3 regions of the Brevibacillus sp. B_LB10_24 genome follow, and region 3 is predicted to be linked to each of the others. Evidence: riboswitches for the same ligand, from Rfam matches in the RefSeq annotation. Region 3 holds a riboswitch; each other region holds the start of a gene.
The links. A riboswitch is a leader RNA that binds a small molecule or an ion and turns the genes downstream of it on or off. The one in region 3 is predicted to bind S-adenosylmethionine.
Positions count from the first base shown of each region.

Region 1: it holds a riboswitch for S-adenosylmethionine, as region 3 does, so the genes downstream of both, ACI7RC_RS17520 (homocysteine synthase) here and metH (methionine synthase) in region 3, are expected to answer to the same signal.
Region 2: it holds a riboswitch for S-adenosylmethionine, as region 3 does, so the genes downstream of both, metX (homoserine O-acetyltransferase MetX) here and metH (methionine synthase) in region 3, are expected to answer to the same signal.

Region 1 covers NZ_JBJQOQ010000020.1:27,477-38,128, forward strand. Annotated here, with positions in the region: gene ACI7RC_RS17485 (phosphate ABC transporter substrate-binding protein) at 1-382, opposite strand, end outside; gene ACI7RC_RS17490 (YmaF family protein) at 581-922, shown strand; gene ACI7RC_RS17495 (chromate transporter) at 1,017-2,222, shown strand; gene ACI7RC_RS17500 (YheC/YheD family endospore coat-associated protein) at 2,267-3,325, opposite strand; gene ACI7RC_RS17505 (rhodanese-like domain-containing protein) at 3,505-3,816, opposite strand; gene ACI7RC_RS17510 (cytochrome d ubiquinol oxidase subunit II) at 3,899-4,906, opposite strand; gene ACI7RC_RS17515 (cytochrome ubiquinol oxidase subunit I) at 4,923-6,260, opposite strand; SAM riboswitch class I at 6,463-6,571, shown strand; gene ACI7RC_RS17520 (homocysteine synthase) at 6,662-7,948, shown strand; gene ACI7RC_RS17525 (hypothetical protein) at 8,006-8,797, opposite strand; gene ACI7RC_RS17530 (TasA family protein) at 8,887-9,582, opposite strand; gene sipW (signal peptidase I SipW) at 9,688-10,245, opposite strand.
Region 2 covers NZ_JBJQOQ010000006.1:1,622-12,273, reverse strand. Annotated here, with positions in the region: gene uvrC (excinuclease ABC subunit UvrC) at 1-532, shown strand, start outside; lysine riboswitch at 627-818, shown strand; gene ACI7RC_RS07680 (aspartate kinase) at 1,000-2,241, shown strand; SAM riboswitch class I at 2,354-2,463, shown strand; gene metX (homoserine O-acetyltransferase MetX) at 2,551-3,615, shown strand; gene ACI7RC_RS07670 (DUF2507 domain-containing protein) at 3,682-4,158, opposite strand; gene ACI7RC_RS07665 (succinate dehydrogenase cytochrome b558 subunit) at 4,635-5,249, shown strand; gene sdhA (succinate dehydrogenase flavoprotein subunit) at 5,268-7,028, shown strand; gene sdhB (succinate dehydrogenase iron-sulfur subunit) at 7,031-7,780, shown strand; gene ACI7RC_RS07650 (S8 family serine peptidase) at 7,929-10,652, shown strand, end outside.
Region 3 covers NZ_JBJQOQ010000047.1:24,372-35,023, forward strand. Annotated here, with positions in the region: gene ACI7RC_RS25795 (carboxypeptidase M32) at 1-89, shown strand, start outside; gene ACI7RC_RS25800 (hypothetical protein) at 692-982, shown strand; gene ACI7RC_RS25805 (NAD(P)H-hydrate dehydratase) at 991-2,526, opposite strand; gene ACI7RC_RS25810 (bifunctional homocysteine S-methyltransferase/methylenetetrahydrofolate reductase) at 2,571-4,448, opposite strand; gene metH (methionine synthase) at 4,494-7,955, opposite strand; SAM riboswitch class I at 8,037-8,135, opposite strand; gene ACI7RC_RS25820 (YjcZ family sporulation protein) at 8,315-8,410, shown strand; gene ACI7RC_RS25825 (hypothetical protein) at 8,683-9,165, shown strand; gene ACI7RC_RS25830 (hypothetical protein) at 9,204-9,590, opposite strand; gene ACI7RC_RS25835 (deoxyribonuclease IV) at 9,652-10,491, opposite strand.

The sequences.
Region 1 (10,652 bases), on a different contig from region 3:
TGTGATCCTTCAGCTCTGCTGCCGGAACTCCTTCCTTCTCTTCGGCAAAAATGTCGGAGTTACCGATCGTTGCCGCTCCGGTGGCTACCTGGCTCAGACCAGTTCCGCTTCCTCCGCCTTGCACCTGGATTTGGACGCCGGCATTCTTAGCCATGAAGTCTTTCGCACCTTGCTCTACTAACTTTTGAATGGCAGTAGATCCGACAGCAAGAATCGGTGTATTGTCTGTTGTTGTTGCCGGAGGTTGCTCAGAAGTCGCGGCAGGCGGAGTATTTTGATTGTTGTCGCTGCTCTGAGTTGTCGGCGAAGCGCTTTGGCCGCAGCCCGTCAATAGCAATCCCGCCGTCAATATTCCTGCAAAAATCGATACTAGCTTTTTCAAGGAAATAGCCCCCTGTTCGCAAAATGTTGTTTCTCTTTACGGTTATCATCATACTGCAGGGGCATGAAGCAGGGATTAAGCTATTATTAAGCGATTGTTAAGATTTCGGACAGTACAATAGTCCAATCACCCATGTCAGAATTCCCGGTCAGTGTATATGCTGACAGTGATTACATCCTAGCAAAAGGGGAGATTTGCATGGCCAAAGGACACAAACACGAGGTTGAGTTTGTCAGTTGGTATCATCGGAACCCTGTTCACATCCACGATTACGCCGCCCGGACGAGCGTAAATTTCGGGCATCGGCACTGGATGGGCGGTAACACTACCCCTGCCGACGGGGGAATGGATCACGTTCATTTTTACGAGGGTACCACTTCCTATGACAGCGGGCACGTTCACCACTTTCGCGGCTGCACCGGCCCAGCCATACCTCTGCCGGACGGCTCGCACTACCACGATTTTGGTGGGGAGACATCGTACGACAAAGGCCACTCGCACTGCTACCAAGGACGAACAAGTCCGGCTATCGAATGTTAAATGAATAGGAAATGAAACGATCCGTGACAGGATCGTTTTTCTCTTTTATAGAAGTTATAGGGGAATCGGTCTGTACAAAAAGGGGAGTTGCCGCATGGCAAGAAGTGATCAGCCTGCTCCGTCCAAAGCAAGGAGCAGGCGGTATGGGGTACTGGAGGTGCTGCGAGTATCGTTTAAGCTGGGACTTACTTCGTTCGGCGGACCCGCAGCCCATCTTGGCTATTTTTATGAAGAGTACGTCCGTAAAAGAAAATGGATAGATGACAGGAGTTACGCAGACCTCGTCGCCCTGTGCCAGTTTCTGCCGGGGCCGGCAAGCAGCCAGGCGGGCATCGGGATCGGGGTCATCCGGGCCGGAGTGCTTGGCGGAATTGCAGCATGGCTGGGCTTCACTCTTCCTTCCTTGATTGCCTTAACCTTGTTTGCCCTGTTGATCAATGGGTTTGACATCAGCAGCGCAGGCTGGATTCACGGACTAAAGCTTGTCGCCGTAGCAATTGTCGCTCAAGCCGTGTGGGGAATGGGACAAAAACTGGCGGCTGACCGGACGCGTGCCAGCATCGCCGTCGTCACGGCGGCCATTACGTTGATCTGGCAATCGGTGGTGAGCCAGGTCTTACTCATTGCTGCGGCAGGAGTGCTCGGTTTTTGGCTGTATAGAAGTGCCGCCGACGAGCACGCTCCATCGCTGCATGTAGCCGTCAGCCGCAAAACGGCAGCGGGTTGTCTGGCGCTGTTTTTTGCCTTGTTGATCGGTTTGCCTCTATTGCGTCAGGTCACACAGTTGGAGTGGGTTGCTGTATTAGACAGTTTTTACCGTGCAGGTTCACTGGTGTTCGGAGGCGGCCATGTGGTGCTGCCGCTGCTTGAGAGGGAGGTCGTTCCGGCCGGTTGGGTGGACAAACAGGATTTTTTGGCCGGTTACGGCGCCGCTCAGGCCGTCCCTGGGCCTCTGTTTACTTTCGCCGGGTATGTAGGAGCCGTTTGGGGCGGGGTCTTTGGCGCTGCGCTGGCCACAGCAGCCATCTTTTTGCCGGCGTTTTTGCTCGTTCTCGGGGCGCTTCCCTTCTGGAACACCTTGCGCAGCAGTCCGAAAGCGCAGGGGGCGATGACAGGAATCAACGCAGCCGTCGTCGGCATCCTGCTGGCCGCTTTGTATCAACCGCTTTGGACCACTTCCATACTCGCGCCGTCCGACTTTGCTTTTTCATCTGTTCTGTTTGTATTGCTGGTGTTCTGGAAGACGCCCCCGTGGGTTGTCGTAGCAGCGGGTGCCTTAGGCGGCGGACTGTTGTGGTAATCCCGCGTGCTGACAAAAGTGTGGGGTGCGACGGTCTCGCACCCCTATCTGCCGGCTGGCAAGCCCTTGATCAAGCCGCTGGCAAATTGAATCGGAAGCCGGATCCTGTCTTCTGCCGTTTTCAACTGATAGATATCCCTGCCCTGCGTCTTTCCCGGCTTGATATTTACCTCGATGATCCAAATGTGCCCGTCCCTGTCTACTCCCAGGTCCAAACCGAGCTCCACCAGTCTTTTACACTTTACTTCCTCCAATCCCGTACAGACCCGGCTGGAAATCTCCCGCAGCTTTTGTTCAATCTCCCCGGCCCGCTCAGGACCATAGTTTTTTTCCAGATAGGGAAACACCTGATGAGCGCTTCCCCCGCCAGAGAGATTAGATGTAAATTTTCCGGCCCCGCCTTCTCGTACGCAGAAACCCATAAGCTGCCACTCTCCCTGCCGGCCTTTCTGCATCAACGAGCGAATATCGTAGACACGCCCTTCCTGGCTGCGAATGTCCAGCCACTGTTGAACGATGTACTTTCCATTGCGGCATATGGCATGGAGCGCCTTACCGATCGCTCGTCGGGTGCAGCGGCGCATCGGCTCCCCGCCCCCCTCCAATAGGTATCCGTCTCCCCCGCTGCTCAGCCGATAGATTCCCTCTCCGCCTAGCCCGTTGAGCGGCTTCAGCATGACTGTTTCGTGCTTTTTGAGCATGTTGACCACATCCGTTTTTTCCCGATATCGCACAGTCTCAGGCAAATGGGGCTGCAACACGGGAATGTTGAGCAGCGCCTTGTGAATGCTCCACTTGCTGCCCAGCCCATATCCAATAAATGGCATCTTTTCTTGACGCTTTAAAGCTTTTACTTTTTGAATCGTTTCCGGCTTGCGATAGTATCCCACGTCATGGGAAATGAGAGGAAACGGCACATCTTTCCTCTTCCAGCGGCCCTTGTCGCGGATCCAGCCTGCTATCGTTTCCTTCTGCAGATCCGCGTCATGCGGCGTAAAGACAATAATCCCACCAAACCCCTCCTGCGCTGCTACGTGAAAGAAGGGTTCAAACCGCTCCGGCTTCGTTACGCGATGCGTCATAATCCCAAGCATGTTCCCCATCTTGATCACCCGCTCTAAAAAATGGTGGCTATCCTCAAACTATTCGCCGCCATGGAAAGCGTAGCCAACCAACAGGAGATATCCGCAGATATCCATAGATCCCGCCTACAAAGACCCGCCAATTCATTGGAACACACAAAAAAACAGCTTGAGGCATTTGCCCCTCGCTGTTTTTCCCCTTATGAGATCACTTCACCCGGCCACGCCAGCATGCCGCCAGCCATGTTTTCTACCTTGTAGCCGTAATACTGTGCGAATTCCGTCGCCCGCCAGCTGCGTGCGCCGCTGCGGCAGACCATCACGATCGGCGTCTCCTTATCAAGCGCCGGCAGTTTTTCGGGAAGGGTCCCGAGCGGTATGTGAATCGCTTGGGGAATGTGTCCATCGTCCCATTCATGCTGCTCGCGAACGTCGATGACCTGAATTTTTTCCCCTTGCTCCAGCCGCTTGATCAATTCCTCAGGGAGAATCTCTTTAACCTCGGTTTCCACCGTTTTCGCCCTCCTGTACGCTGCGTAGCTGTTTCCATGCATTTATCTTAACATAAACCTTCAGCCGCGCGCCAATGGGCCTTTACTTTCCTTGCACGTACTTGGAGTCAAACAGGAACAGGCGCATTAGCAGAATCAAGGACGGAACCAGCAGACACAAACCGGCGACAAACCCGATCACCAGCGCCAATCCCATCTGCGGACTGGTGACGCTGTCCGAGATCGTAATGTACGGGTACAACAGGTAAGGCAGATGGGAAGCGCCGTAGCCGAAGAAGGCGAAGGCGAACTGCAGCATGACAAACACAAACGCCCACCCGTAATACCGCTTTTTCAAAAGCAGCGCCAGCGCAATCAGAAAGCAGCCGAGCGACAGCAAAAACATCCAGCTCATGTCCAGCATGTTGTCAAAGTGCTCCGGGTTATGCGTTCTGATCGAGAAAAAGACGAGAAAGCTGGCAAAAATGGTCGGCAGGCTCCAACCGATCGCAAACGACCTGAGCAGCTTCGCCGCGGCGGCATCCCTGGCTTTATCGGCGTAGCAGGTCAGGAAGCTGGCGCTGATAAACAACACGCTGACCAGCGCCAGAATCACGACCGCCCAGGAATAAGGACTGGCCAGCAGTTTATCCATCAGCAGGGTGATGCGCTCCCCCTCGACCGAAATAAACCCGCCTTCAGAGATCGTCAATATCGTTGCCAGCGAGGCGGGAATCAACAGCCCTGTCACGCCGTAGACAAACTGGTACACCGTGTTCTCCCGCGCTCCATAGTGGGCAAAGGCGTAAAACGATCCGCGCAGCGAAATCAGGACGAGCGCGATGCTCCCCGGCACCAGGAGTGCCGTACCGTAGTAGTAGGCGGTATCAGGAAAAAAACCGATCAAGCCGACCACGAAAAAGATCAAAAAGACATTGGTCACTTCCCATACGGGCGACAGATAGCGTTCGATCACCCCATTGATGAGGTGATCCTGCCGGCGCATTTTGCTGTAAAAGGAGAAGAAGCCGGCGCCAAAATCGATGGACGCGACGATGATATAGCCGTACAAAAAGGTCCACAGCACGGTAATTCCCAGCATTTCCAGCATGTTGCTTCTCCTCCTTTCAATTCCTCTCTTGTGCTCTGGCCAGGTCGTGTTCGACCGGGTTCTTTTTAAACATTCTCCGCAAGACTAATGTACAGACAATCCCTAAGAAGAGGTACAAGCAGCCGAACAGGACCAGCATCTCGCCGACGTTGTCCGCTGTCGTCGCGGCGTGCTGTGTCTTCATATAGCCGTACAGGATCCACGGCTGCCGGCCGATTTCGGAAAAGATCCAGCCGAGCTCAATCGCCAGAAAAGAGAGCGGTGCCCCAAGCAGAATCGCCCACAGCATCGGCCGCGAAACGGCGCTTGGCTTCTTTCTCCAGCGCAGAAAGATGTACAGCAGAGGGACGATGACCAGGTAACCGCCAATCGCCACCATTCCATCAAACAGGTAGTGAATAAACAGCGGGGGTCTCAACTCCTCGGGAATTTCATTCAGCCCCTTCACTTCCCCTGTCGGATTCCCTGTTGCCAGAATGCTCAGCGCATAGGGAAGCTTGATCGCATACTTCACTTCATTCGTCTCTTTATCCAGCATACCGCCAAAGATCAGCTCAGCATTCGGCTTGGTTTCAAAATGCCATTCGGCTGCCGCCAGTTTTTCCGGCTGGTGTTTGGCCAGGTACTTCCCGGCGATATCACCCCAGACCGCTGTTCCGACAGAGAAGATCAAGGCCAGCACCACCGTAAAATGAAGCGATTTGCGGTAGTACTCGTGATCTCTCCCCCTTTTGAGCAACGAATAGGCGGCAATGGCTGCCAAGGCAAAGGCGGACGCGGCGTAGGCGGACAGAATCATGTGCCCCGCTTTCGAAGGCGTCGCCGGGTTAAACATCGCGACGAGCGGCTGGATGTCGACGATCTTCCCGTCGGCCAGCGTAAAGCCTTGCGGTGCATTCATAAAGGCGTTTACCGTCATGATGAAAAAGGCGGACGCCGTAGAACCGATGATCACCGGGATAGAGAAGAGCCAGTGTACGTACGGGTTCTTAAACCGATCCCAGGTGTAGAGATAAATCCCTAAAAAAATCGCTTCAAAAAAGAAGGCAAATGTCTCTAAAAACAACGGCAGGGAAATCGCCTCGCCTGCTATCTTCATAAAGCTTGGCCACAACAAGCTGAGCTGCAGCCCGATGCAGGTACCTGTCACGACTCCGACCGCCACGGTGACGGTAAAGCCTCTCAGCCAACGCTTGGCCATGACCAGGTAAAGCGGATTTTTCTTGCGGATGCCAATCCATTCCGCAATCGAGATGGCGACGGGAATGCCCACCCCTAAAGCAGCAAAGATGATGTGAAAGCCCAGTGTTAACGACGTCAGGATACGGGCGAGCATGGTATTATCCAGTTCCATATCTGTCTCTCCCTTCCGCAGGCAGATCATTGTTGCCCTTACTATTACTTTACGCCAAAATGTGGCAGCGAATGGAAGAGGTTGTGAACAACGGACGGCGAATTCATTACAGATTTGCAACACCGTTCGTCTGCGAAAAAGTTTTCGAAACTGGTTGACAATTATCTCTTCTATCTTTTACAATACGAGAAACAACTACATATCCTCATCAAGAGAGGTGGAGGGACTGGCCCGATGAAACCCGGCAACCGGCACAGATAATGTGCAAGGTGCTAATTCCTGCAGAATCTGCTGATTCTGAGAGATGAAACCGGTGACACAATTGTGTAACGAGCCTTCTTCCCCTCAGAAGAAGGCTTTTCTTCTTCCTTTAAAAATAGTGAAAACAGGAGAGATGCAAAATGGCTGATCAAGAGTGGAAATTGGAAACTATCGCCCTGCACGGCGGACAAGAGGCCGATCCTACTACCGGTTCGCTGGCTGTCCCTATCTATCAGACCTCATCATACGTATTTCGCGATGCGGAGCATGCCGCCAACCTGTTCGCTTTAAAAGAGTTTGGCAACATCTACACACGCATCATGAATCCGACACAAGATGTGTTTGAAAAGCGTGTCGCCCTGCTCGAAGGGGGCGTGGGAGCGCTGGCTACCGCTTCCGGCCAGGCTGCCATCACGTTTTCGATCCTCAACATCGCCGGGGCAGGCGACGAGATCGTTTCATCCAGCAGCTTATACGGCGGAACTTACAACCTGTTTGCCCACACGCTGCCGAAGATGGGGGTAAAATTCCACTTTGTCGATCAATCCAACCCTGAGAACTTCCGGGCCAAGATCAACGAGAAAACCAAAGCCCTGTTCTGCGAAACGATCGGCAACCCCCGGATCGACGTCGCTGATCTGGAAGCCATCGCCAAGATCGCCCACGAGCACGGAATCCCGCTGATCGTCGACAACACATTTGCTTCTCCGATCCTCTGCCGGCCATTTGAACACGGCGCTGACATCGTCGTCCATTCCACGACAAAGTTTATCGGCGGACACGGCACATCCATCGGAGGCATCATCGTCGACTCCGGCAAGTTTGATTGGAATAACGGAAAGTTTCCCGGCTTGACCACTCCCGACCCAAGCTATCACGGCGTCGTCTATACGGAAGCAGTCGGCAATCTGGCCTACATCATCAAAGCCCGCGTCCAGCTTCAGCGCGACATTGGCGCAACGCTTTCGCCGTTCAACTCCTTCCTGTTCCTGCAAGGTCTGGAAACCCTGCACCTGCGGATGGAGCGGCACAGCCAAAACGCGCTGGCGGTAGCCAAGTTCCTCTCCGACCACCCGCTGGTCAGCTGGGTGAATTACCCTGGTCTGGAGACAGACTCACAGCATCAACTGGCGAGGAAATACCTGCCGAAAGGACAAGGAGCCATCCTGACGTTCGGGATCAAGGGCGGAGTTGCCCAGGGCAGCAAGCTGATCGAATCTGTCAAGCTGTTCTCCCACCTGGCCAACGTCGGTGATTCCAAGTCGCTAATCATCCATCCGGCCAGCACTACCCATCAACAGCTCACGGAAGAAGAACAGCGCCAATCCGGAGTATTGCCCGAGATGATCCGCTTGTCGATCGGCACAGAGGCGATTGAGGACATCCTGGCTGATCTGGATCAGGCTTTGAAGACGGCAGTAAGGTAAAGAACGCTTACTCGTAAAAACAGTCCGTCTAACCGACAATGGTTAAACGGACTGTTTTCACTTTCCTGTGTTCGAGCGGCTCCCCTTTGCCGCCACTCGAAAAGTTTTTTTACCCAGAACCCTGTCCCCATCATAGATGACCGCTGCATACTCTCCCGCCGGATATGAACCGCTAAATTCTGCCTTGTAGTAATTCCCTTCCTTTTTCAGCGTTCCATCGTTTAACTGAAAGAGATATGTTTGCGTCTGTTCTCCCTCCGCAGGTCCTGTTACCTTTAACATGATGTTGGTTCCGTTCACAGAAAAAGAAATTGGTGTGGTCGAACCCTGTTGGTGACTAAACTGATCGTTTCCAAACGGCGGCAAGAACAGGTTCTCTTTCGGCAATAATGGTTCAGCCTGAAAAACCAACGCTGCCTTTGTCATTAGCCCTTGATATTCATTTCCCATCTCGGCAGGAAGTGTGGCAGTGAAAACGAGTGAATCGCTTTTAAACACGTCAATTTCACCAATTGGCAGCTGTTTCAAATCTGTCAATAATCCTTGATAACGTATGCCGGACTGATCAGCTATCGTCAACTGCAACAGGTTATAAAGCGCCTTTGAACCATTTTCCCAGTTAGCGGTTACCGTATAGGCAAATTCCGTATTGCTGTCGTTGTTCACATGAATGGTTGACTTTACACTGTCCCCGGGTTTTAGATCCTTTACGCTTAAAAAGCCGTTCCCCGGATTCGTTGAAATGTCTATCCGGTATTCCGCAGGTGTCGCGCTTGTCTCCCCGAATGGCAAATAAACGGCTGCCATACAACATAAACAAATAGCGATCAGCAAACCATCCCATTTCATGACTTCTCCCTCGCATTCCGGATGTGCCTTTCATCCAGCATTGACAGGAAGGCGGAGGAAAATCCCTCCGCCCCTATACTCTTCTTTTTTTAGTTAGTCGGCTCCCAGTTGCCGCCACCGCTGCCGGGGGTGCCGTTCGACAGGTTGTCTTTGTTATACAACGTGCCGTCTTCTTGCACGGCGGTGAATTTCACGTCGAAAGGTGCCTGGGCTCCTTGCAAGTAGTTTTGGTCTTCACCGTTGTCGCGGAACACGATCTTATATGTCACATTCCGGGTGCTGCTGACAGGGATATTGCCGATCATATATCCATCCAGCGTAGTAGTAACGTTCCCCTCCGCATCTTTGATTTGATGTGATTTGGAGGCTGTTTTCTCTGCCAGATCTTTTAGGCTGATCTCAGTTCCACCGTTTAGGCCAGCGATTAAGTCTTGGCCGTTAAACTTCAGTTCCGTAAAGATCAGGTGTTCGTCAAAACCCTTTCCATCCGATTCGTTAGATGTCACTTCCATCAACACATTGAACGGAAGCGTTCCGTGGTTGTTGAGCGACCAGGCGGGCTCCTGGTTTACGAAAGTCGCATTCAGCAGGTCACCAGGCTTGAAGTTGTTAATTGTAAATCTTTCGAGGTAGGCGGTACCCGGTCTCAGTACAACAGTGCCATTCGTAAACTCGTTATGAGAGGTCGAGTCTGAACTGAAGTAAGCAAATGTACCTCCCAGTGCAGCGGTTGCGCCGACAGCCATAGTGGCCATGGCCAAGGTTAATTTTGTTTTAATGCTCATGTGTGACATCCTCCTTATTTTCCCTCTTTTGGGGTTTGTTTATTTTTTGAACTTCCCTTCAAAATCAGATGATAATGGCAGAGAAGTGATCAAATAGATTGGTTATTACGAATTTTTTGTTAATGATTTTTCCTGTTCCCAGCGGGACAACGTACGCCAGATGACGAATATTTGCGAAATGACCAGAAACAGACCAGGCACGATCAGCATGAGCGCAATGCCTTCTTTTGACTGTAGAAAGGAAAGCGCATAACCTGCGTAAGGAATCGTGATATCTTCATATTTGGCTACTACATTGTTGGCCGGGATCGGTCTGGGGTCTGGAGAGGTGTTGTTGTCACCTTTGGTGATGTATTCAAGCTGTGCTCCCGTCTGCCTGACCTCTTTAATCCGGTGGGTTATTAACATCCCCGGTTTAAACGGCGATTCATACGTTACAACATCACCCACTTTCAAATTTGTTGGATCTTGGATGGGTTTGACTGCTATGATTGATCCGGTTTGAATGATGGGTTCCATCGACCCCGACAGGACCGTCATCAACTGATAGCCAAACAGCTTCGGCGTACCCCCGGAAATCCTGGATGATACCGTAAAGAACGTGGACACAATCAGAAGCAATGTCAATACAATCGTGACGGCCCGGCTGATCGTTTTCTTCATCGAAAACCCTCTTTTCTAAAAGTTTCTTATGAGTCTAGGTCAGCATCGTTATGGTCGGCGTCATCTCCACCATCATTACTTGATGACTCAGAGTCATCGGACTCTTCTGATGCCGATTGATCTTTCTCATTGGATGTTGCTTCCTCTGTCGTCTCCTTTTCGGAAGGCTTTTCCTTTTCTTCCTTCAGGGAATCTCCTGAATTTGGCGAAGCTGTTTCCTTATCTGATGACGGCTCTTCAATGGACGGCGCCTCTTCCTCTACGGCTGGCGGATGTTCTTCGGCAGGTGAAGTCGGCTCTTCCTCTACTGGCGGCTGTTCCTCGGCAGGTATAGTCGGCTCTTCCTCTACTGGCGGCTGTTCCTCGGCAGGTATAGTCGGCTCTTCCTTTGCTGGCGAATGTCCTTC
Region 2 (10,652 bases), on a different contig from region 3:
CAAAACGGTAACCGGACCGGACGATTACGGTTCGATGCGTGAAGTGATCCGCCGCCGCTACACTCGGCTCCTGAGAGAGAACCAGGATTTGCCCGATCTGATCGTCATCGACGGCGGCAAGGGGCAGATCAGCGCGGCGATGGAAGTGCTCCAGGACGAGCTGGGGCTGTACATTCCGGTGTGCGGACTGGCCAAGGACGAGAAACATAAAACCGCGGAGCTGTTGTTTGGCGACCCGCCCGCGCCTGTCGAGCTGAAACGGGACAGTTACGAGTTTTACCTGCTGCAGCGCATTCAGGACGAGGTGCACCGTTTTGCGATCACCTTCCACCGGAGTGCCCGCAGCAAGTCGCTGCTCAGCTCACAGCTCGACGAGATTCCAGGCGTTGGCGAACGGAGACGAAAGCTGCTGTTTCAACACTTCGGGTCGATCGAACGGATGCGTCAGGCGAGTGTAGAGGAGTATCGGCAATTGGGATTCGGTGACAAATTGGCGCGTGAAATCATCAAGTATCTGCGCAAAATGAATTGAACGCCGCTTGTTTACGTGGTATAATCCCTTTCAAATGAATAACTAGAACTCACTTCCCTCGTTTGGAGAGTTAAAGCTCCCAACCGAATCGCAGAAGTGAGCTAGAGGCGCGAAGGCCATGAGTACCCTCTTCGAGATGCGGGCATCGACGACGGGAGCGGGAAAGGGGCATTCGCCGAAGTGCGGCCGATTTGCTCGACATCTGCCGTGCTGGGTCTGCGTTGAACAAGCGCAGGACTGTCATCCGCGTGATTGCCTATCACCCGGATGGAGAGCTAACTCACTGAACAGGAGTCTGTTTGATACTGACTGCTGCTCGGAGTAGGGAAGGAGGAACCGGTATGTCCACACGTGGCAGCGGCAGGTTACATCCTCGTCGTTGCCTTTTTTAAATCATTTCTGACAATAAGACGTTTACCCACTTGATTTACGTATCGGATCCAAGAGAGAAGGAGAGAGAAGCCAGAATGGGTTTGATTGTGCAAAAGTACGGCGGCACCTCGGTGGGGACTGTCGAACGCATCATGCGGGTCGCAGACCGGATTATTGAGTATAAAAACGCGGGCAACGACATGGTGGTGGTCGTTTCGGCCATGGGGAAGTCGACAGACGTTTTGATCGAGATGGCGAGACAGATCTCACCCAATCCGTCAGCGCGGGAAATGGATATGCTGCTTACGACGGGCGAACAGGTTTCCATCGCACTGCTGGCCATGGCCCTGCAGCAAAAAGGATATGAGGCGGTCTCTTTGACCGGCTGGCAGGCGGGCATCGCCACGGAATCCGTGCACGGAAAAGCCCGAATTCAGGAAGTGGACCCCGCCCGGATACGTTCGGAGCTGCAGCGGGGACGCATTGTCATCGTCGCCGGTTTTCAGGGGATCAGCGAAAAAGGCGAAATCACGACATTGGGACGCGGCGGATCAGACACGACTGCCGTGGCGCTGGCCGGGAGCTTGCGGGCGGATAAATGTGAAATTTTTACCGATGTATCCGGTGTATACACCGCCGACCCGCGCGTCGTTCCGATGGCGCAAAAATTGGACAGCATCTCGTACGATGAAATGCTGGAGCTGGCGATCCTCGGTGCCGGGGTGCTTCATCCCAGATCCGTGGAAGCGGCGAAAAAATACAAGGTGAAATTAGTGGTCAGATCAAGCTTTTCACCAGAAGAAGGAACTTGCGTAGAGGAGGCTGCCGATATGGAAACAGGAAGAGTAGTAAGCGGTGTTGCCCACGATGAAGATATCGCCAAGATTACCGTCGTAGGAATGCCGGCTCGAGTTGGGACGTTGTCGCGGCTGTTCAACACCTTGGCGGGTGCCCAAATCAACGTCGACATTATCATTCAAAGCTCGTACGATGCCGCCGTCACCAATATTTCCTTCACCGTTTCTTCGGATGATCTGGATAGGACACTCGGAACGCTGGCCGCTTTTCAGGAAGCACTCGGCTTTGACAAGGTGGAGCACGAATCGGGCTTGGCCAAGGTCTCGATCGTCGGCGCAGGGATGATCACCAATCCGGGCGTCGCCGCCGAAATGTTCCAACAGCTTGCGGAGCAGGACATCTCGATCAAGATGGTCTCTACTTCCGACATCAAGGTATCCTGCGTCATTCCCGCCGAGCAGACCAGCCTGGCCGTGCGCACCCTGCATACGGCGTTCGGGCTTGACGTGGCAGAGGAAGCGGTCGTTCACGGCATCTGAGGAGCCCCAAAATCTCCGTTTGGCGGTTGACAGGAAAAGACTCCCGGCGTATGATTAAGAAAAGTTTTTAAAATGGCTATGGTTTGGTGTAGTTTGACAATTTCACAAAAGACTCTTATCAAGAGTGGTGGAGGGACTGGCCCGATGAAACCCGGCAACCCCGCAAGAGCGGAGAGGTGCTAAATCCTACAAGTGTAACAGCGTGCACTTGAGAGATAAGAGTGGGTGACCGGGATGTCTGTTGCACCCCCTCTTCTCCAAAGAAGAGGGGGTTTGTTTTTTCTTTTAATCGGCAAGGGGGAAGCGCAAGTGAAACGTGTGGCAATCGGGGATGTGGTTCTCGAATCAGGAGAATGTATTCGGCAGGTAGAAGTAGGGTATCAGGCGTATGGGACATATGACCGCGAGGCGAACAACGCCGTGGTGGTCTGCCATGCGCTGACCGGAGATGTCTACGTAGCTGGAGACGAACAGCGCGCCGGGTGGTGGGAGGGGTTGATCGGTCCAGGCATGCCGATCGACACCAACAAGTATTACGTGATCTGCAGCAATGTACTTGGCGGCTGCTACGGCACGACGGGACCGGCCAGCTTGTGTCCCGAAGACGGCAAGCCCTATGGCTCGCGATTTCCGTTCATCACGATTCGCGACATGGTCCGGGTGCAGCGCCGGCTGCTGGAGGTCCTCGGTGTCGAACAGCTCTATGCGGTCATCGGCGGATCTGTCGGCGGGATGCAGGTGTACGAGTGGATGACCGAGTACCCGGAGATGATGCAGCTGGCCCTTCCGATTGCCACCTGTTCGCGGTTTTCGGCGATCGCCATCGCCTATAATGACGCGGCCCGTCAGGCGATCCAATCTGATCCCGAGTGGCAGGGCGGCGATTACTACCCTGCGGCCGGACCGAGGCGGGGGCTTTCGGTAGCGAGAATGATCGGGATGATCACCTACCGCACGGCGGAGCTGTTCGAGGAGCGGTTCGGGCGAAGCCTGCAGGCGACCAATGATTCCGATCCGTCCCAGACGATGTTTCAAATCGAAAGCTATTTGCGCTATCAGGGCGAAAAGCTGGTAGACCGCTTTGACGCCAACAGCTATCTCACCCTGCTCAAGGCGATGGATACGCACGACATCGGGGTAAACCGGGGAGGCATCGAACAGGCGCTCTCCCGTGTCCGGGCGAAGGTAGTCAGTATCGCCATTGACAGCGACCTGCTCTACCCTGACTCGCATCAGCGAGATATGGCAGATCTGATGGAACGCCTGGGGAAGAAAATCGACTTCTACCTGATGGAATCCAAATACGGCCACGACGGGTTTCTGGTTGAATTTCAGAAGATGGGGAGGATTATCAAGCCTTACTTCGACAGATGAAAGCAGGCTGGGATCGGCAGCAAGCAAAAAGGCTCCGCCGGAATGCAGGCGGAGTCCTCGTTTTGCCTAGTGCTTGTCCTCCGAATAGACATGGATGGTGACAAGGCGCTGTTTGCCGGGTACAATGGGACTTATGACAAGCTCTGCCCGCACCTTTTTCTTCAAGCAGCGGCCCATTGCTCCGGCGATGATCCCGCACTCGAAGGAAAGGGAATGTTTCAGCCGGCTGCCGGGAAGGTGGTCGTAGAGCAGATGGGTGAGGGAAAATTGACAGTAGTCAGAGGTTTCCTCCACCAGATCAAGCTTTCCGAGCCCAAGCCGGATGAACAGCATGGGCAAGTCAGCGGCGGATTTTAACCCAAATTCACTGCCGATGTCTTTGCCCAACCAGTAGAGGATTGGCGGTTCGCTTTCACCCAGCAGCTTTTGCGTCATCGTCTCACGCAAAAAATGATAGCCAAGGTAGGGCATATTCATTTGCTCCGCACGGGCGATTACGTCAGGGGCGAGGAGGGTAGCAAGCGGATCGATCGTTTGGCGCATCGTTTCGGCTCCTTTTTGTTGGGATTGTTACTACAATATGAGCCGGAGAATGCGGACATGACAGGTTTGACCCGCCAAGTTACAGAGCTGTCCAAAAGCCCGCGGCAAGCTTTTGATGTACCGTGCCGCTGTCGGCTTATTTTTTCTGTCTGACTGCGTTTATTCTAAAGATGAATTCAGTTCATCAATCGCTTGACGCTCTGTAGAGACAGGGGTAAAATGGTTGTGGTCAGATACCAAACGCCTATTCTCTACAATTTGACAAATTCGGACAAGCTTCACCGTCCGGATCAGAAATCGTTTACATAAAGCCTGTCCGGCGAGGGGGGGATGGCGATGAATAGTTTACTTGGCGGTAGTGAAAGAATGAGTCTAACCGGACTATCAATGGGACAGGATAGTGGAGAAGAGGTTAGGGTTTGATGGTTACGTTTTTCAAAGAAATAAGCGAGGACTGATCACAAGGGGGGCCCAGCATGGCGAACAGCCGTCAATTTTTTAACCATAGGCTGCATTCATTATTAGGCTTATTTCCAGTAGGTGCATTTTTGCTGGTTCATTTAACGGTCAACTACCAGGCGACGAAAGGAGCCGAAGCGTTCAATCGAGCAGCGGGAACGATGGAAAGCATTCCGTTTTTGCTGTTTGCTGAATTCCTTTTTATTTATCTTCCGCTTCTGTTCCATGCGATTTACGGTTTGTACTACGCGTTCCAATCGAAGAACAACGTAAGAAATTACGGTTATTTCCGCAACCAGATGTTCATGTGGCAGCGCATTACCGGGGTGTTTACCCTTATATTCGTTGCGTGGCACGTTTGGGAGACTCGGATTCAAATCGCCCTTGGCAACGTGGAATTAAACTACGACATGATGGCGAATATCCTGAGCAATCCGGTCATGGTCGTCTTCTACGTACTTGGCGTGCTCGCCGCTGTCTTCCACCTTTCCAACGGAATCTGGTCGTTCCTCGTACACTGGGGAATTACCATCGGGCCGCGCTCACAGCGAATTGCCACTTACTTTACGATGATCGTTTTCGTTCTGGTATCCTTCGTTGGCCTGCGGGCAGTGGCAGCATTTATTCAATAGAGACAGGGGGAAGAAATGATGGCAAAAGGCAAACTAATCGTCGTCGGCGGCGGATTGGCCGGCCTGATGGCGACAATCAAGGCAGCAGAACATGGAGTTCCCGTAGAACTGTTCTCCCTTGTTCCGGTTAAGCGTTCGCACTCCGTTTGCGCACAGGGCGGGATCAACGGCGCCGTCAATACCAAAGGGGAAGGCGACTCGACCTGGGAACACTTTGACGATACGATTTACGGCGGGGACTTTCTCGCCAATCAGCCTCCGGTAAAAGCGATGTGTGATGCCGCACCGGGGATTATCTACATGCTGGACCGGATGGGCGTCATGTTTAACCGGACACCTGAAGGGCTGCTTGACTTCCGCCGCTTCGGAGGAACGAAGCACCACCGCACGGCGTTCGCCGGGGCGACGACCGGCCAGCAGCTTCTGTACGCGCTGGATGAACAGGTGCGCCGCTTTGAGACGGAAGGCCTCGTCACCAAGTACGAATACTGGGACTTCCTGGGGGCCGTCCTGGATGACGCTGGCGTCTGCCGGGGAATTACCGCGCAAAATCAGCGTTCCGGCGAAATCAAGTCGTTTGCTTCCGACGCCGTCATCATGGCGACCGGCGGACCGGGGATCATCTTCGGCAAGACGACCAACTCGATTATCAATACGGGTACGGCTGCTTCCGAACTGTACCAGCAAGGGGTTATCTACGCGAACGGCGAGTTTATCCAGATTCACCCGACGGCGATTCCGGGGGATGACAAGCTGCGCCTGATGTCCGAGTCTGCCCGCGGTGAAGGCGGACGGATCTGGACGTACAAAGACGGAAAGCCTTGGTATTTCCTGGAAGAAAAATATCCGGCGTATGGCAACCTGGTACCCCGCGACATCGCGACGAGGGAAATTTTCCACGTCTGCGTTGACATGAAATTGGGGATCAACGGCGAAAACGTGGTATACTTGGACTTGTCACACAAGGATCCAAAAGAACTGGACGTAAAACTCGGCGGGATCATTGAGATCTACGAGAAATTCGTCGGGGATGACCCGCGGAAGGTTCCGATGAAGATCTTCCCGGCTGTCCACTACTCGATGGGCGGCATGTGGGTCGACTACAACCAAATGACCAACATCCCAGGACTGTTCGCCGCAGGCGAGTGTGACTACTCGCAGCACGGCGCCAACCGTCTCGGTGCCAACTCGCTGCTCTCCGCCATTTTCGGCGGCATGGTTGCAGGACCGAAGGCGATTGAGTACATCAACGGTTTAAATAAATCCTCCAGCGATCTTTCCAGCAGCGTTTTGGACAGCTATACCAAAAAGCATCAGGATAAGTACGAGAACATCCTGAAAATGGACGGAACGGAAAACGCGTATGTGATTCACCGTGAGCTGGGCGAGTGGATGACGGACAACGTAACAGTCGTTCGCTACAACGATCGCCTGCAAAAGACGGATGAAAAAATTCAGGAATTGATGGAGCGCTACAAGAAGATCAACATCAATGATACGCAGCGCTGGAGCAACGCCGGCGCGTCCTTCACCCGCCACCTCTGGAACATGCTGGTATTGGCCCGGGTGATTACCTTGGGTGCCCTGCAGCGCAACGAAAGCCGCGGTGCCCACTACAAGCCGGACTTCCCGGAGAGAAACGACAAGGATTTCCTGAAGACCACGATGGCCAAATTCAACCCTGAGACGCTGGCTCCCGACATTACCTACGAGGATGTAGACATTTCGCTGATTCCGCCGCGTATACGTGACTACTCGCACGATAAGGGAGGACATTGATCATGGCCGAAAAGTATGTTCAGTTGATCGTGACTCGTCAAGACACTCCTGACAGCACACCATATAATGAGGAATTCAAGGTTCCGTACCGTCCCGGAATGAACGTCATCTCCGCTTTGATGGAGGTTCAGCGCAATCCGGTTAACGCTCAGGGGCAAAAGACAAAGCCTGTCGTATGGGAATCCAACTGTTTGGAAGAGGTTTGCGGCGCCTGCTCGATGGTGATCAACGGCAAGCCCCGCCAAGCCTGCTCGGCTTTGGTCGACAAGCTGGAACAGCCGATCCGCATCGCTCCGATGACTACGTTCCCGGTACAGCGCGACCTCTCCGTTGACCGCAGCCGCATGTTCGACGCGCTGAAGCGCGTGAAAGCGTGGATTCCGATCGACGGTACCTACGATCTGGGACCTGGTCCGCGGATGGCTGAAGTAGACCGTCAATGGGCCTATGAATTGTCCAAATGCATGACCTGCGGCGTATGTTTGGAAGCTTGCCCGAACGTGAACAGCAAAAATCCGTTCATTGGTCCGTTTGCGATTTCCCAAGTCCGGTTGTTCAACGAGCATCCAACCGGCAAAATGAACAAGCACGAACGCTTGGAAGCCTTGATGGCGGAAGGCGGCATCGGCGAGTGCGGAAACTCGCAAAACTGCGTCCAATCTTGCCCGAAAGGCATTCCACTGACGACTTCCATTGCACACATGAACAGGGAAACGACGAAACAAGCGATCAAATCGTTCTTTTTCTCTTAAACTTCCGAGCACCCTTCAATCGACCAAGTCGGTTGGAGGGTGTTTTTTTGCTGTCATAGGGATTAATTCCAACGGTTCCGGTTTTTGAATACTCCCCTCTTTGCTTTGGAACACTGAGGTACAGGGATTTTTTTGAGGGGGGCTGGATATGAAACGACGTATTATCTGCTTCGGTGTGGCTTTATTTTTGCTTATCATGCCGATATCTGCACATGTCACTGGAACGAACAACACGACTGGAAAAAAAGTGGCACTGCTGCAGGGGAATTTCGTTACCCGCGAGCGGGTCGTTCAAGATTTGCTAAAACATCGCCGCCTGTCAAACGGCGTTGCTCCGGGCGGCAGCCAGAATTCGCCGCAGGAAGCAGATGAGTGGAGCAGTATGGAACAAGTGCTCCTGGGGGAACAGGTGACAGAGGCCCCCACCTCATCGCTGGAGATGATTGAGGCACCGAAAGCTTGGCAGGAGGCGAAGGTGAAGGGAGAAGGAATGCTGATCGCGGTCGTGGATACGGGAATCAATCCCGCTCATCCGGACCTGCCAAAGCCGCGGAACAAGCAGCTGGCTGAGCAAAAAAGCGGCGCAGCGGACAAGGTTATCCCCGGATACAACTGGGCTGACCGCAATCAAACCACCATAGACGTCGGAGAGTCGCAGCACGGCATGCATGTAGCCGGAATCATTGCGGCCAACGGGAAAGTAAAAGGTGTGGCACCGGAGGCGCAGCTGCTGAGTCAAAAGGTATTCAGCAACTACCATGGGGAGGTAAGCGGGTTAAACGAATCCATTCTGTTCGCGATCAACGACTCGATCGCGAAGAAGGCGGATGTGATCAATCTCAGCCTGGGCTCATCCGCCGGTTACGTGGACGAGATGAGCGTCGAGCAGTTTGCGATCAAACGGGCAGTGGATAACGGGATCATCGTCGTGGCAGCCGCGGGCAATGACAGCCATTTTGGCAGCGATAAGGTGAAAGCCCAAAACCCTGACGTCTCGATGATCGGTTCGCCCGGCTTGGCACCGGATGCCTTGTCGGTCGCTTCGGCCAATGCCACCACGCTGGCTGGCGTCAGTTTTGCCATTCAAGGCGTACCAGGCCTGGAGCGGGTCGTCTATCTCGTCGGCCGTCCTACGTCAGGTACACCGCTCAATCCACCCCTGTCGCTGGCCAAGTCAAGTGAGCTTGTCTACCTCGGCAAAGGGAAGAAGCAGGACTACAACAAGGACGTCAAGGGAAAGGTAGTCCTCTTAGAGCGAGGCGAGATCACCTTTGACGAAAAGCTTCGCTACGCCCGGGAAGCGGGTGCAGCCGGCGTGGTTCTGTTCAATAACCAAGCGGGCCCCTTGATCATGAGCGCGGAAGAGACAAAAAACATCCCTGCTGTCACCATTTTGCGAAACACCGGGGAGCAGATCGCCGCCCAACTGAAAAAGGGCAAAAAGGTAGAGATTGTCTTTGACGGAGAATACGGTCAAAACGGGCTGCCATACCCCAACGGCGGGACGGTATCCGCGTTTACTTCCTGGGGTCCTACCCCTGATCTGCAGTTCAAACCGGAAATCACCGCACCGGGCGGAGGGATCTTGTCTACGGTGTTCGATGCAGAGTACGCGGTAAAGAGCGGCACCTCGATGGCTACACCCCATGCAGCGGGGGGAATGGCACTGATCAAGGAGGCTTACCAGAAAATGGGTCGCAACCTGCAGGGACGCGACCTGGTCGAAACGCTGAAAGCTGCCGCCATGAACACCGCCCAGCCCATTCTCGATCCAAGAGACATACCCACTTTTTCATCGGCTGCGAAAAAAGGATCCTACCCGTATTCGCCCCGCGTCCAAGGAGCAGGGATGATGCAGGTGGCCAAAGCGATCAAGACTCCTGTCATCGTGACAGATACGAAGGGGAAAGCGGGGATTTCCCTCGGGGAGATCGGCAAAAAGATCACCTTTTCGCTCGTCCTCCACAATGCCTTTGGCAGCAAGCCGATCACATACCAGCTAAGCGATCCATACGGTGTCTTGACGGACCTTCTCCACGAGGGCAACAATCTCCTGACAGACATTCCGCTGAAAGGAGCCAAGCTGCAGTTTTCCCGTGACAAGGTGACGGTGGCGCCGGGCGCCAAACAGCAGGTTAAGGTAACGCTGACCATCCCGCCGGATGCGAAGCGAAACATTTTTACCGAAGGGTTTATCGCGCTGACACCGCTGGATGCAGAGGTTCCCGTCCTGCACGTCCCCTACTTCGGCTTTTACGGGGACTGGGACGAACCCCGTGTGATGGATCCGCCGATGTGGAAGCCGGAAGCCCAGGAAAAGCGTACGGGCATCAAGACCACTTGGTATCACGACAAATTTAACGACAAGTGGAAGTACAGGGATTATCTCGGGGTTGTCGGCGTCGATGAGAATAGCGGCGTGAAGGTGGATCCTGACAAGATTGCGTTTTCCCCCAATGGGGACGGCCACTACGACCATGCCTCTCCGTCCATTGCGTTTTTGCGCAATGCCAAGCAGTTGTCGATCGATGTCGTCGACAGTCAGGGAAAGCTGGTTCGCACATTGGTGAAGGACGAGAAGGTATCCAAATTTGACCAGTCCAAAAAAGGAACGCCTTATTACTACAAGGAAAAAGAAGAGTGGAGCTGGGATGGGACGGTGTATTCCGCCCAGAAAGGAGAATACGTCCCCGCTCCTGACGGCGCTTATCAGTTCGTCATCCGCGCCAAGATCGACGGCCGCGATGCCAATTGGCAGACGATAACCCTTCCTGTCCGCGTCGACCGGCAGCCACCCGTGGTCACGGCGAAGCTCGAGGGTAATCGGGTAAGCTGGAGCAGCCGTGACAAGGACATTCAAGGGTACCTGCTC
Region 3 (10,652 bases):
TAGTGCACGACATCACCGGCGAAGCGATGAACGCCGACTATCTCGTTCAATACCTGGAAGAAAAGGAAAAACAAGTATATCAACTATAGGCAATCTGCCAGCTGAAAAGGCAAGCCTTGTTACTTGAGGCTTGCCTTGGTGTTTTTGTAAAAGTGATACTCACCTCTACTTCTCCGTCACCCTCTCCATTCAAAGTAGTTTCCCTGCGTGTGATAGTCTCCCTCTACCATTCTAACTTCTTGTGAGGCTGCACGTCGGCGGCGCGAACCACATACGACCCTATCAGATGGTTATCTGAAGCGTTTTTGTGTCACCTGGATTTCTATCCGTTTCCGTTTCTTTTCCCTTCGCATCTTTTATATGAACACTTTTAGAAAGCGAGGTGACTGATTGGGCTCCCCTAAGTACGGATATCGTCGCGATTGTGTTTAGACGTGTTGCCAGGGCCGGCGTGCGGCTAAGAACTATCCGGGTTGTTCGCGGAGTCGGCAGCGCATTTCCGTGCAACCGATTTTTATGATCGGCAGTCGAGTAGGCCCAGCACAAACCTGCCTGCTTGCCAATCATTTAGCCGAAATGTCCCGATCTTCGAACGCAGGAGGTTAACACAACGAAAGGTGACTCTCTGCGCTTAGAGGGCCACCTGTTTTCTTCGAAAATGCTTCCAAAAGAATAGAAGGAGGTATAGAGATTGGCTAAATCAACTCGTGTTCTCTTAGGTCAAATGGTTCGCCAGCAGAGGCGGCAGGTCAGGGAAACGGAGGCCATGCACCGAGACCTGGTGGCACAAACCACCAGCATTAGGCAAGAGATGCAAGCGAATCAGGCGCGTACCGAACTAATCTTGGATGAGCTGCTGCAGACTCTGCAACAGCAAGGAGCCGCCCTCTCCCAAATCCAGCAAGTGATGGCCCAGCAATCAGCGCTTCTGGCACAGATAGCAGAAAATACAGCTCAACGGCCCCAGCTGCCCGAAGCTTAAATGATGGCCTACAACTCTTCGATGATATCCCCCGCTATAAGCGAACCCTGGTCATGCCGTTTTGCCGCCGCTCTGTCACCGGCCGCACCGTGAAGCCAGACACCCAGACAAGCGGCCAGGCTCGCCTGAAAGCCCTGTGCCGCCAAACTTCCGATCACACCGGCCAACACGTCCCCACTTCCCGCAGTAGCCATGCCGGGATTGCCCGTCGGATTGATATAGACCGCTCCATCAGGTGCAGCCACCACCGTCCCGGCTCCCTTCAACACGACAACCACATGATGGCGAAGGGCATAGCTTTTGGCCACCTCGATCCGGTTTTGCTGCACTTCCGCTGTGGTCGCCCCGGCCAGCCTGGACATCTCCCCAGGATGAGGGGTGAGGATCACCTCGCCCCCCCTCCTTGGCCAAGCGGCAAAGTCGGCGTCGGCGAGCATGTTTAACGCGTCCGCATCGAGCACAAGCGGGCAATCGCTCTTCTCCCAGAGCAGGCGCAGCCACTTAGCATCTCCGGAAAAGCGGCCCAGTCCGGGACCGATTACTGCCGCATCCCGGTCAGTAAACAACTGCAGCAGGGACTGGACATTTTGCAGGTCGTGTCCCGTTCCCGGGATGCCTGACAGCATCACCTCGGGGACCCGCCCGATCAGAGCGGGAAGCAATTCATCCGGCACCGCCCAGGTGACCAGCCCGGAGCCTGCCCGCAGCGCCGCTTTGCTGCAGAGCAGGCCGGCTCCGCTCATCTGCCGGCTCCCGGCACAGACCAGCAGATGGCCAAAGGTGCCCTTGTGACTGTCCGGCTTCCTCGGCAGCGCCGGATCCAGGCCGAATTCCTCCCGAAACAGCCGCTCTCCCAGCAAATAGGTATGAATGCCAAACTGTCGGGCAAGATCAGGCCAAATCCCGATCTGCCCTACCGCGACCTGTCCGGCAGTCTCTGCTCCGGGCTGCTGCACCAATCCTCGTTTGAGGAAGGCGAGCGCCACAGTACGGGCTGCGCGGATACAAGGGTCGTGCACCCGGCCTGTATCCGGGTCAAGCCCGCTGGGAATGTCGACGGAGATGATCGGCAGCCCGCTCTCATTCGCTGCCCGAATCAGTTCGGCATACGATCCGCGGGGCGCCCCTTTCGATCCTGTTCCGATCAGGGCGTCAACGATTCCGTCGTACGAGTGCCAATCAATCGGTGCACGGCCATACGTCTGTGTTGGCACGCCAAGCCGGGACGCCAAATCGCGCTGAAAGCCGGCATCACCGCTCAACTGTTCAGGCGATACGGCGTAGATCACCGTCGCTTCCATGCCGCTCTCGATCAGGTGTCTGGCCGCAACCAGGCCGTCTCCGCCGTTGTTTCCCTTCCCGGCGAGGACCGCCCAGCGGGCCGAACGGCCTGGACGAGCCAGCCCCGATTCGCGGGAAAACCGCTCCACTTCACGGGCTACCGCGGCCCCGGCGTTTTCCATCAGTACGATGGCAGGCAGCCCAATCGCTTTGATCGTGTGTTCATCCAGCTTTCGCATTTCTTCGGCAGTCAATACGTACACCTGAAAACAACTCCCTTCCAAAAGGAGGTCAAGAAAAGGCAGGCTTACGTGCCTGCCACTTGCCTTGCGGTATCGCCCTGCCCGTTGGAACGATCCAGGACGTATTTTGTCAGCTCGACCGTCATCTGGTAGTAGGAAAACGGCGTGATCAGGTAGATGCCCTGGAAGTATTTCATCGCCGTATCAAGCAGTTCTTTTGCCATTGCCGTACCCTCGCGGCGTCCTTCCTCGCCCTGCAGCTCCTTCATCCGCTCAAGCGCCGCCTGGGACAGCTTGATCCCCGGGACTTCGTTGTGCAGGAACTGCGCGTTGCGCCAGCCTGTGAGCGGCATGATGCCGATAAAGATCGGGATGTCGATATGCTTCGTCGCGTTGTAGATCAGCTCGATCGTTTCCGCATCGTAGACGGGCTGGGTCATAATGAAGTCGGCCCCTGCTTCCACCTTTTTCTCCAGACGCTGCACCGCTGCTTCGATCTTCCGGACGTGCGGATTAAAGGCGGCTCCGACGACGAACTGCGCCTTTTGCTTCAAAGGCCTGCCGGAGAAAGAGAAACCCTCGTTCAGCTGTTTGATCATGCGGATCAAATCAAACGAAGTCACGTCAAATACGGAACTGGCTCCCGGCAGGTCGCCAAACTTGGACGGGTCGCCCGTGATGACCAGCACCTGATCGATGCCCAGTGCATGCAGGCCCATCAGATGGGACTGCTGGCCGATCAGATTGCGGTCGCGGCAGGCGATGTGCAAGAGCGGGTCGATGCCGAACCGGTGTCTCATCATCGCGCCCAGGGCCATATTGCTCATCCGCACATTCGCCAATGAGTTGTCCGCCAAGGTGATCGCATCGGCTCCCGCATTGTGCAGTTCGCAGCAGCCGTGGAGAAATTGGTCTGCGTCCAGATCCTTGGGCGGGTCAAACTCCACGATGATCGTATGCCGCTCTTTTACCTGCTCCACGATCGTCGGCAGCTGTCTCTGCTTGACGCTGTAGAGCGCCGCTGCTTGCCGTTCGTTCTGCCCTGCCTGCGGATTGACCCGCGGCAGCGGCGGCAGATCGGCCAGTGCCTCGGTGATCGCCCGGACGTGGGCCGGAGTGGTGCCGCAGCATCCCCCGATCAAGCGAACGCCGAGCTCGCGCAGGCGAGCCGCGCTTTCCGCAAAGTACTCCGGCGTCGACTTGAACGCGTAGGAGCCGTCCGCCATTCCGAGCCGTCCCGCATTGGGAAAGGCGGAGAGCAGTACGCCATCCGGTACGACACAGCTTTCAAACGAGCGGATGATCTCGGCCGGACCTAACCGGCAGTTCAGTCCGACGGTATCTGCTCCTGCCTGCTGAAGCTGGCGGAAGGCCTCGCCGAGCGTATAGCCATCTCTCGTACGCCCCACTTCCATCGTCGCCAGCTGCGCTAGGATCGGCACGTTCGTCAGCGGGCGGATGACTTCCAGGGCCAGCAGCAGCTCCTCCAGGTCGAGGAAGGTCTCCAGCAATATCCCGTCCACCCCTTCGTGGAGCAGAGCGATCGCCTGTTCTTCAAACAAGTCGCGAAAGCCTTCCATCTGCGGCATCCGCACCCGCCCGGCGATGATCGAGCCTATGCTTCCGACGACAAAGGCGTCATCCCCAGCTGCCTCCCTGGCGATTTGCACCGCCGCCCGATTGATCCGGGCCACCCGGTTTTCCAGGCCGTAGCGGGAGAGGCTGTCGCGATTGGCCCCGAAGGTATTGGTCTCCAGCAGCCGTGCACCCGCCTCGTAGTAGGCGCTGTGTACATCTTTCACCAGCTTGGGATTGGACAAACAAAGCTCTTCATAGCTGGTGCGGATCGGCACACCCAGCTGGTAAAGCTGGGTAGCCATCGCGCCGTCTCCGATCAGCAGATGTTCGGTCAGATACCCCTTTAAATCTCGTTTACTCCCCATAATACGTCCCTTCTCTCACTTCTTCGTTTCCGTACTTCCTTATACTCACACCTCAAAGACGGACGGTCCGGCGTTAAAGTAACGAGCTTCAGGGTGAGCGAACACCATGGCCGATACGGATGCTTCCGGTTCCATCATAAAGCCCTCTGTCAAATGAATGCCGACATCTTCCGGACGCAGCAAACGGAACAGCTTCTCCTGATCTTCCAAACTCGGGCAGGCCGGGTAGCCAAACGAAACGCGGATTCCTTGATACCGCGCCCCAAGGCGCTCAGCCATCGTCATTTCTGCCGGGTCAGGGAAGCCCCAGACGTCCCGCATCAACTGGTGAACCCGCTCGGCAAAGGCTTCTGCCGTCTCCAGGGCGACCGACTGCAGCGCGTGTGACCGCAGGTAATCGCCGCTCTCCTTCCACTTGGTCGACTGTTCGCGAATGTTGTGTCCGCAGGTGACAGCCAGGAACCCAACGTAATCCATCTCGCCGCTTTCGACGGGACGGAGAAAATCGGACAGGCAGAGATGCGGCTCTTCCGGCTGCCGCGGGAAGGTGAAGCGTTCCACCAGCCGGGTCTGATCGGCAGGATCGTAGACGAGAATATCGTCGCCGTCGGCTTGCGCCGGGAAAAACTGATACATGCCATGGGCCCGGATCAAGCCTTCCTCACGCGCTTCGCGCAGCAGTTCTTCCACGACGCCGTATAATTGAACGGTTTTCTCGTCTCCTTCAGCCAACAGCTTGTCGACATTGCCGCGAACGCCCAGATGCTTACCGAGCAGCATCCGCAGGTTGATATACGGCTGCAGATGGCTGATCGGATAGTCGCGCAAAACGTGCCTTTTCAAATCCTGCGGTACGAAAATCGGGGCGGTTCGACTGACCGCGGATCGCTTCACGCCTGATTTGCCTGATCCCGCTGGTGCCTGCTCGCTTGTTGCGGCAGCCGCCGCAGCTGCTTCCTTGGCTTTTGACTGTTCTTCACGGATCGCCTCTACAGCCGACGGATCCTGCAGTTTGTTGGCCAGGTCGAGACCGTCCATGGCATCCTTGGCATACAGCACCAGCCCGTCGTATTCGGCCGCAATCCGGTTTTGGGTGAATTTACGCGTCAGCGCAGCTCCCCCCACCAGCAGCGGCACATCGATGCCCGCCGAACGCATGTCCTGGGCCGTCACCACCATCTGCTGCGCCGACTTGACAAGCAAGCCCGACAATCCGACAATATCCGGTTTTTCGCTCCGGCAAGCGGCGATCAACTGTTCCGGCGGTACCTTGATGCCTAAGTTCACCACGTTGTACCCGTTGTTGGAGAGGATGATTTCAACCAGATTTTTGCCGATGTCATGGACGTCCCCCTTCACGGTAGCGAGCAGGACCTTTCCTTTGGTGGCCGATTCCGTCTTCTCCATCAGCGGTTCGAGAAACGCCACTGCCGCCTTCATGACTTCGGCACTTTGGAGGACTTCCGCGACGATCAGCTGATTAGCGTTAAACAGCCTTCCGACCTCTTCCATTCCCGCCATCATCGGCCCGTTGATGATATCGAGCGGAGCGTATTTCTTCAGCGCTTCCTCCAGGTCGGGGATCAGGCCCTCTTTCGAGCCTTCCACGACGTAATTGGCCAATCGCTCCTCCAGGGTCAGCGTCGAAGCCTCTTTTTTTACGACTACTTTCTTCTGGCGGTAAAAATCCGTAAAGGCCGCCAGCGTCTCGTCATTGGTTCTGAACAGCAGCGCTTCCGCCAGCTCCCGCTCCTCCTGCGGAATCGAAGCGTAGCGTTCCAGCTTCTCCGTATTGACGATCGCATAATCCAGGCCGGCCAGGGTCGTATGGTACAGGAAGACCGCATTCAGCACTTCCCGACCTGCCGGCGGCAAACCAAACGAGACGTTGCTGACGCCGAGAATCGTCTTGCACTCCGGCATCTCCTGCTTGATCAGGCGGATTCCCTCGACGGTTTCCAACGCCGATCCGATGTACTGTTCATCCCCTGTCCCGACCGGGAAGACCAGCGGGTCAAAAATGATGTCCTGCGGCTTCACCCCGAACTGGTTGACCAAGAGATCGTAGGAGCGCTTCGCCACTTCCAGCTTGCGTTCGCGAGTGACCGCCATCCCGGACTCCTCGATCGTCCCCACGACGACCGCCGCGCCGTAGCGATGGATGAGCGGCACTACTTCTTCAAAGCGCTTTAATCCGTCCTCCAGGTTGATCGAGTTGATGATCGCCTTGCCCTGCGAGAATTTCAACCCCAATTCCAGCACTTCAGCATCGGTCGAGTCGATCATCAGCGGAGCTTTTACCTTTTTCACCACATAGCCGAGAAAGTTCTCCATATCCTTCAGTTCGTCCCGGTCCGGGTCGGCCAGGCAGACGTCGATGACGTGGGCCCCCCGCTTGACCTGGGCGCGGGCGACATCGGACGCTTCCTCATACTGTCCGGCGGCGATCAGATCACGGAACTTTTTCGAACCGATGACGTTTGTCCGCTCGCCGACCAAAAGCGGCCGGTTGTCCTCCTCCACGTAGACGACATCGATCCCCGACACCGCGGCAAGCGGCTTGGATTCCAAGGGACGAGGTTCGTAGCCGCTGAGCGCCTCCGCCATCGCCTTGATGTGTTCCGGCGTCGTTCCACAGCAGCCTCCGGCGATGTTGAGCCATCCTCTTTCGGCAAAAGCGGCCATCTTCGCAGCCAGGGATTGCGGCGATTCATGGTAGTGTCCGTTTTCATCCGGCAAGCCGGCATTGGGGTAGCAGCTTACACCGCACCCGGACAGGTCGGCCAAGGTCCGCAGATGGTCGCGCATGAACTCCGGTCCGGTCGCGCAGTTTAAACCGACCGACACCGGCTTTAGATGTTCGATGGAAACGTAGAACGCTTCGATATTTTGGCCCGCCAGGGTGGTGCCCATCGGCTCGATCGTGCCTGAGATCATCACGGGCACTTCCCGTCCCAGCTCGGAAAAGGCCTGGCGGATACCAATCCCTCCAGCTTTCACATTCAGCGTATCCTGCGACGTCTCCAAGAGCAGCACATCCACTCCGCCGATCATTAAGGCCTTGGCCTGGCGGTAGTAGGTCTCTACCAGCCCTTCAAACGTAACCCCGCCCGTCAGTGACAGCGTCTTGGTCGTCGGACCCATCGATCCGGCTACATAGCGCGGCCACTCGGGAGTGGATGCCGCATCCGCCGCAGCACGGGCGATCCGGGCAGCCTCTATGTTGATTTCTTCGTCCTTCTCCTGCAGGTCGTACTCGGCTAGCACCACCGTAGTCGCCCCGAATGTATTGGTCTCAATGATGTCGGCTCCCGCTTCCAGGTACTTTTCGTGTATAGAGCGAATCACATCCGGCCGGGTGAGGTTGAGGATTTCGTTGCAGCCTTCATACTCCTCGCCGCCAAAGTCTTTTGCTGTCAGGTCTGCCTGCTGCAGCATCGTTCCCATCGCGCCGTCCAATATGAGAATTTTACGACACAGTTGCTCTTGAAAACTCGGTTTGCTCATCGTAAATAACCTCTTTCTGACATAAAAATACCTCTTCCCGGCATATAAGAAGAGGATTGCGCACAAAATGACTATGCTCCTCTCTTATCTGTCAAAGCGAGCGCGCTTTGCTGGAATTGGCACCAGATACCGGTTGCCGAGGCTTCACAGGGCCAGTCCCTCCACCTCTCTTGATAAGAGTACTTGTCATGCAATTTTTTATTCATTATATATTAGCATTTGCTTGCTGCTTCGTCAATGAGCGGTCTTCAGGCTGAATGGTGATCAGCCCATTTTGCCGGGCACCAAGATACCTGCCCACAACAAACTAGTCAAAAGTGTATACACTAGAGCATAATCGAAAGGAGGAGGAACAAGAAATGAGCACATCGTTCTGTGGAGGGTTTTTCGAAAATTTCGCCGTCGTGCTGGTGCTGTTTATTCTACTCGTAATCGTGGGAAGCACAGACAACTAATCGGTATCAAACAAATGCCAGAAGAGCCCGGTCATTGCCGCGGCTCTTTTTGTTTGGGACTGCAGTTCCCCGAGTTTATTCGATATCGATTTATTGGGTTAAGACCCCCACCTCTATAGGTGGGCCTTGAATCAGGTGGGGTAGAGTCCCCATCTGATTCCCCGATGTTCAGCGAAGCTGAACGAGTTCACTGCCTTTTCGATTTGTCAGCAGCACCGCTTTTTGCTACCATGAAGCTAAACCGTACGATGAATGACAAAGGGGTTACACGGATGAACGAGCATGCCCAATTTTTTCCGAGAGATGCATTTATGGCCAAGCTGGACACGGTAAACAAGCTGAAAGAAAACGATTTTGAACGGTACCAGATTGTCAAAGACAAAGAAACTGGACAGCATTACCTGCATTATACGCTGGAGATACTCCGCTTGTCCGAAGGCGGTTACAAAGACCAGTACGATTACTTTCTCCCGCTCCAATCAGACGACGTGCTGGGGATCGTCCTCGCCGAGCAGCCTTATTCGTTTCCGGACCACTGGAAGGAAACGTATCTTCGCAGCGGGCTCGACGATCGGCTGATGTGGTTCGACCCGAAGGAGAACTTCGAGTCATTTGCCGTTGCCGAGGAAGAGCAATCTCTGCTGGAATCGCTGCGCCGCTTTAAATCGGAATGGGAGCACTCCTCAGACAAGGAGGCCCTGACCAGAAAACTGTTCGACGAGCTGGAAGCACAGCGCAAGAAGCCGTCATGTTGAAAGGAAAACAGCAGCAGGTGCGATACCTGCTGCTGTTTTTACTTTCCGCTGCCAAACCAGGTTTTGGCCAGCTGCGATACTACCTGCTTGGGCAGCGACTGGGCTTGTTGCACCTCGCGGCCGTCGGCGTCCACCCCGCGGTAAAGCAGGTTCATGTCGTTCTCAGGGTCGGATTTGGTTTCGAGGGTGAGCTCACCCAGCTTTCCTGCCGCCGTCCACTCTTCGATCATGATCTGGTATTCGCCGGGAGCCAGTTCGATGTAATCTTCATCGGTCACGTCGACAACCGCATAGCCATCCGGCTCAATCTCGGCTTCGTATGTACGTCCGTTCGCCGACTCATAGAGGGCCAGTTCGCCCGGTTCATTCAGGTTTTCGGCAATCGCGGAAAAATCCCGGATTGTCACTTTTACCAATCGCTTCACTTTGCTATCGCCTCCACACCTTACTTTAGCACGAAGCAGGGCAAAGATACCAGCGATCGAACTAGCGATCGAGCAAACGGTTTACCAAGGCGATCTCTTCCCGGTGAGATCCCGATGCGGGAGTCGGCGTTTCCAGGATGACGGGAAGTTCATCTACTTCCGGGGTTTGCAAAAGTTCCACCAACGATTCAGCCCCGATCTCGCCTTGCCCGATGTTGGCATGGCGGTCGCGGCGCGATGCGGACGGGTAGCGGGAATCGTTGAGATGCACGGCCCGCAAATGCGACAGGTAGCCCATGCCCCTCGCTTTCTCAGCCACTTGCGGCCAATTTCCGCCCGTCCACATGCCGCTGGCAAAGGCATGGCAGGTATCGAGGCAAAAGCCGATTTTTTCCGGATGGGCCAGCAGGCTGCGCACTTCGGTCAACTCTTCCAGGGTCGTCCCCATCCGCCCACCCTGCCCCGCGTTGTTCTCCAGCAGGACCAGGGCTTGGCCCTCCCACCTGCCCAGGACCTCGTTTAGCATGCCGATCATCCGTTGGTAGCCGTAGAGCGGATCTGTGCTGGCCCCCTTGTACTGGCCGAAGTGGACGACGATCCCCACGGATCCGCAGGCATCTGCGATCTCCAGATCGTTCAGCAGCGATTGGACCGTTGCCGCATACAGCTCCGGCGCATCTGCCGACAAATTCGTCGGATACGGGGTGTGGGCGATCGAGAGAAGCTGATGTTCCTCGCAATACGCCCGGCACATTGCAGCATCCCGATGGTCAAACTGCTTGACGGACAAGCTGCGCGGATTTTTGGGAAAGTACTGAAACGAACGGGCCCCCAGCGCCAGGGCGGTCTTTGCTGCGGCCAAATAGCCCGATCTGATGCTGACGTGGCAGCCAATCTTCATGTACGCGCATCCCTTCTGCTGCGTTTTTGTGATCGAGTGGAACGCTGGCTCGTTTAGTACGTAGGATCAACCTTTGAGATGCTTCGAATACACACCCTGCAGCTCTTGTCACGTAATGGCAAGCTTTAAGAGTAAGCCAGTTCTCCTCTTTCAAGATACTG